One region of the Nitratireductor aquibiodomus genome, then DNA from elsewhere that is predicted to be linked to it. Evidence: riboswitches for the same ligand, from Rfam matches in the RefSeq annotation. Region 1 holds a riboswitch; the other holds the start of a gene.
What was found. Region 1 has a riboswitch for S-adenosylmethionine ahead of BLW55_RS14445 (O-succinylhomoserine sulfhydrylase). Riboswitches for the same ligand answer to the same signal wherever they lie in the genome.

Region 2: linked by a shared signal. The riboswitch ahead of metA (homoserine O-acetyltransferase MetA) and the one ahead of BLW55_RS14445 (O-succinylhomoserine sulfhydrylase) in region 1 are both predicted to bind S-adenosylmethionine.

Annotation. Positions count from the first base shown of each region.
Region 1 is NZ_FNSL01000001.1:3,029,359-3,031,559, forward strand. It holds gene BLW55_RS14445 (O-succinylhomoserine sulfhydrylase) at 1-878, opposite strand, end outside; SAM riboswitch at 929-1,006, opposite strand; gene BLW55_RS14450 (2'-deoxycytidine 5'-triphosphate deaminase) at 1,090-2,181, shown strand; gene BLW55_RS14455 (ion transporter) at 2,191-2,201, opposite strand, start outside.
Region 2 is NZ_FNSL01000001.1:1,833,010-1,835,210, reverse strand. It holds gene metA (homoserine O-acetyltransferase MetA) at 213-1,133, opposite strand; SAM riboswitch at 1,187-1,264, opposite strand; gene hisC (histidinol-phosphate transaminase) at 1,383-2,201, shown strand, end outside.

The DNA of each region.
Region 1 (2,201 bases):
CGTCCCGGGTAGATGACGCGGGCGACTTTGGGGTGGTCGGCGAGCAGATCGGCGATACGGCCGGCGCTCTCGGTCTGCTGGCGCACGCGCAGCGGCAGCGTTTCCAGCCCCTTGAGCAGAGTCCACGCATTGAAGGGCGAGAGGCTTGGCCCCGTATGGCGGAAAAAGTCCTGCAGTTGCTCGTCGATCCACTCCCTGTCCGAAAGGACGACACCGCCCAGACATCGGCCCTGACCGTCAATGTGCTTGGTCGCGGAATAGACGACCACATGCGCGCCGAGCTCAAGCGGTTTTTGCAGAAGGGGGGTGGCGAAGACGTTGTCGACCACGAGACGCCCGCCAACTTCGTTGGCAAGGGCCGCTACGCCGGCGATGTCGGCCACTTCCAGAGTCGGGTTGGTGGGGCTTTCAAGGAAGAAGAGCTTCGTGTTCGGCCGCACGGCGGCCTTCCAGTTTTCAAGCTTCGCGCCGTCGACAAGCGTTGTCTCGATCCCGTAGCGGGGCATCAGCGTTTCAACCACCCAGCGGCACGATCCGAAAAGCGCGCGGCCCGCCACCACATGATCGCCCGCCCTGAGCGAGCAAAGCAGCGCGGCGGTGACAGCGGCCATTCCGGAAGACATGGCGCGCGCCTCTTCGGCGCCCTCCAGCGCGCACATGCGGCGCTCGAACATGTCGACGGTCGGATTGGCATAGCGGGAATAGACGAAGCCCGGTTCTTCGCCCTTGAAGCGGGCTTCCGCCGCTTCCGCACTGTCATAGACAAAACCCTGCGTCAGATAGATCGCTTCGGAGGTTTCGCCAAAATGCGAGCGGGTGACCCCGCCATGAACAAGCGCCGTCTGTGCTTTCCAGTCGTTCTCGGAATTCTCTGTCATCGCTTCTACACCCAACAAAAAAACCGGCCGCGAAAAGCCGCATGCCGGTCCGGTGATCGAGCGCGGCCTTTTAGCGACTTCTTTAACGTGGCTGCAAGCCGACCGGCCAAATCACCACGGGATAAAGGTCCATTAGACCTTCAGGCGCCTTGCGTCAACGACAAGCGGCGCTAAACCTCGTTCAATCAAACCCTGTGCAAGGAGAGGGGCGTTGGCAAAAGCGGGAATTCTGCCGGACAAGGACATTGCGGCACTGTTCGACAATGGGGCGCTCGCCTCGGCCCACCCGCTGGATGGCGACCAGATTCAGCCGGCCAGTCTCGATCTGAGGCTTGGCACCATTGCCTATCGCGTGCGCGCCAGCTTCCTGCCGGGGCCGAACCACCGCGTTTCCGAAAAGCTCGAGAGACTCAAGCTGCACGAAATCCAGCTCGGCGAGGGCGCCGTGCTGGAGACCGGGTGCGTTTACATCGTGCCGCTGCTGGAAGGGCTCGATCTGCCAGATGGCATCTCCGCCTCTGCCAACCCCAAGAGTTCGACCGGCCGGCTCGATATCTTTACCCGCGTGATGACCGACCACGGGCAGGAGTTCGACAAGATCCCAGCCGGCTATTCCGGTCCGCTCTACATGGAGGTGAGCCCGCGCACCTTCCCGATCGTCGTGCGCACCGGATCACGCCTTTCGCAGATAAGGTTCCGCACCGGCAAGGCGCTGCTCGATGAAAGCGCGCTGGCGGACCTGCATGCGCGCGAGACGCTTGTCGCTTCGGACGACCCCAACATCACCGGCGGCGGTATCGCGCTTTCGGTCGATCTGAGCGGCGGCGAAAACGGGTTGATCGGGTATCGCGCAAAACATCACACGGCGCTCATCGACGTGGACCAGCGCGATCAGCACGATATCGCGGACTTCTGGGAGCCGCTGACCGGCGACGGTGCGGGCGGTCTGATCCTCGATCCTGACGAGTTCTATATTCTCGTGTCGCAGGAAGCGGTGCATGTGCCGCCGCACCACGCTGCCGAGATGACGCCATTCGATCCGCTGGTGGGCGAGTTCCGCGTGCACTATGCGGGCTTTTTCGATCCCGGCTTCGGGCATTCGTCCGCTGGCGGAACCGGCAGCCGTGCGGTTCTGGAAGTGCGCAGCCACGAGGTTCCGTTCATTCTCGAACACGGCCAGATCGTCGGCCGTCTCGTCTACGAGCGGATGCTCTCACGCCCCCGTGCGCTCTACGGCGCGGACCTGAAGTCCAACTATCAGGGCCAGTCGCTGAAGCTCTCCAAGCACTTTCGCATGCGCTGACCGCAGGGGTCAGCGCTTTT
Region 2 (2,201 bases), 1.2 Mb from region 1:
CTAAAAAAATGTAAATAAAGGCACTTCAATATATTTTTTAATGTAATTTTGTTTTATGAAATAATAAGTTGTATTATGAGCCGTATCTCCTTTCTCCCCGAAATCGTTTTGGGGCATTTGCCAATCAGCTTGGCTGAAGGCGAGATCGCGCGGAGGCTAGAGTACCCGCATTTGTGCGGACGTCAGGTGATTCCACCTGACTGCAAAATGCCCTAGCGCCGGCCGATCTCTTCCAGGTCATAGGGCGTGGACTGGTACACCTGGTTGATCCAGTTGCCGAAGAGCAGATGCGCATGGGAACGCCAGCGGTTGAGAGGCGGGCGGCTGGGATCGTTGTCCGGGTAGTAGCCATGCGGTATGGCAACCTCGGTCCCCGTTGCAACATCGCGGTCATACTCCTCCTTGAGCGAGGTGGAATCGTATTCGATGTGGTTGAACATGTAGAGCCGGTTGCCTGTCTCTTCCGTCAGGAGGCAGGGGCCGGTTACGTCCGATTCCATGAGCACCTGGAGGCCTTTGTCGGCGGGAATGTCGGCAGAGCGGACCTCGGTCCAGCGCGAGACGGGGATGGCGAAATCGTCCGAGAAGCCGGCGAGGAAGGGAGAGGCGGGCGCATTGTTGCGGTGCCTGAAGACGCCAAAAGCCTTCTTCTCGAGCGTGTATTTGGGAACGCGGTGGAAATGCCAGGCAGCCGCCATGGCACCCCAGCAGATATAAAAGGATGAGTGGACGTTGGTCAGCGTCCAGTCCAGAATCTGCTCCAGTTCCTTCCAGTAGGTGACTTCCTCGAACGGGAGAAGCTCAATCGGCGCACCGGTGATGATGAAGCCGTCGAACTTGCGGTCACGCACTTCCTCCCAGGTCTGGTAGAAGGATATAAGGTGTTCTTCCGGCGTGTTCTTGGCACGGTGGTTGCCGATGCGCACGAGGGTCAGTTCCACCTGAAGGGGCGAAGCGCCGATCAGCCGGGCAAACTGGGTTTCGGTGCGGATTTTGTTGGGCATGAGGTTGAGGAGCCCGATCTGTAGCGGGCGGACGTCCTGCCGCAGCGCTGTCTGCTCGTCCATCACGGACACACCTTCACGCACGAGAACATCGCGGGCGGGAAGCTGGTCGGGGATCTTGATCGGCATTGTTTTGCTCCAACAAAAAAGACCGGTGGCGAAATCGCGACCGGTCTCAGCAAATTCTGCTTCGCTCGGCCTTTTAGCGAATTGTTTTACGTGGCTGCAAGCCGACCGGCCAAATCACCACGAGTGAAGGTCTTTATTTAGGATGGTGTTTTCTTTGCGTCAATCGCTGTCATGGGCTAAAGCAACGGACGGATTTTCTCCGCAGGGTCGAGGATCCGACTAACCGTTTCCCAAAAACAGGACCATTCAATGAGCACGTCCGTCCGTCCCGAACCGAAGCCCGGTGTCATGGATATCGCCGCCTATGTGCCCGGCCGCGAGAGCGCGCCATGTGCGACGAAGGTGTGGAAGCTCTCCTCGAACGAATCTCCGCTCGGGCCCTCGCCCGCGGCGGTCGAGGCGATTTCCAAAGCGATGGGGCATCTGGAGCTTTATCCGGACGGATCGGCAACCAAACTGCGCAATGCCATTGCGGAGACGCATGGGCTGAACCCGGCCAATATTCTTTGCTCCAACGGGTCCGATGAGCTTCTTGGCCTGCTCGCGCAGACCTATATCAAGCCCGGCGACGAGGCGATTTTCACCGAGCACGGGTTTCTTGTCTACCGCATCCAGACGCTGGCGGCCGGTGGCACGCCGGTGGTGGTGAAGGAAGACAAGGAGCGCGCGGATGTCGACGCAATCCTTGCGGCGGTGACGGAAAAAACGCGCATCGTGTTCCTTGCTAACCCGAACAACCCGACTGGCACTTACATTCCGGTGGACGAAGTGCGCCGCCTGCAGGCAGGCCTGCCGAAGACGGCGCTTCTGGTGCTGGATGCTGCCTACGCCGAATATGTGCGCCGCAACGATTACGAATCCGGCATCGAACTCGTCTCTTCGAGCGAAAACGTCGTGATGACGCGGACCTTCTCCAAAATCCACGGCATGGCGGCGCTGCGCATCGGCTGGATGTACGCACCGGCGCATGTGGTGGATGCGGTGAACCGCGTGCGCGGTCCCTTCAATGTCAATGCGCTGGCCATCGAGGCGGGTGCGGCGGCGATCCGCGACAAGGCGCATGTGGAA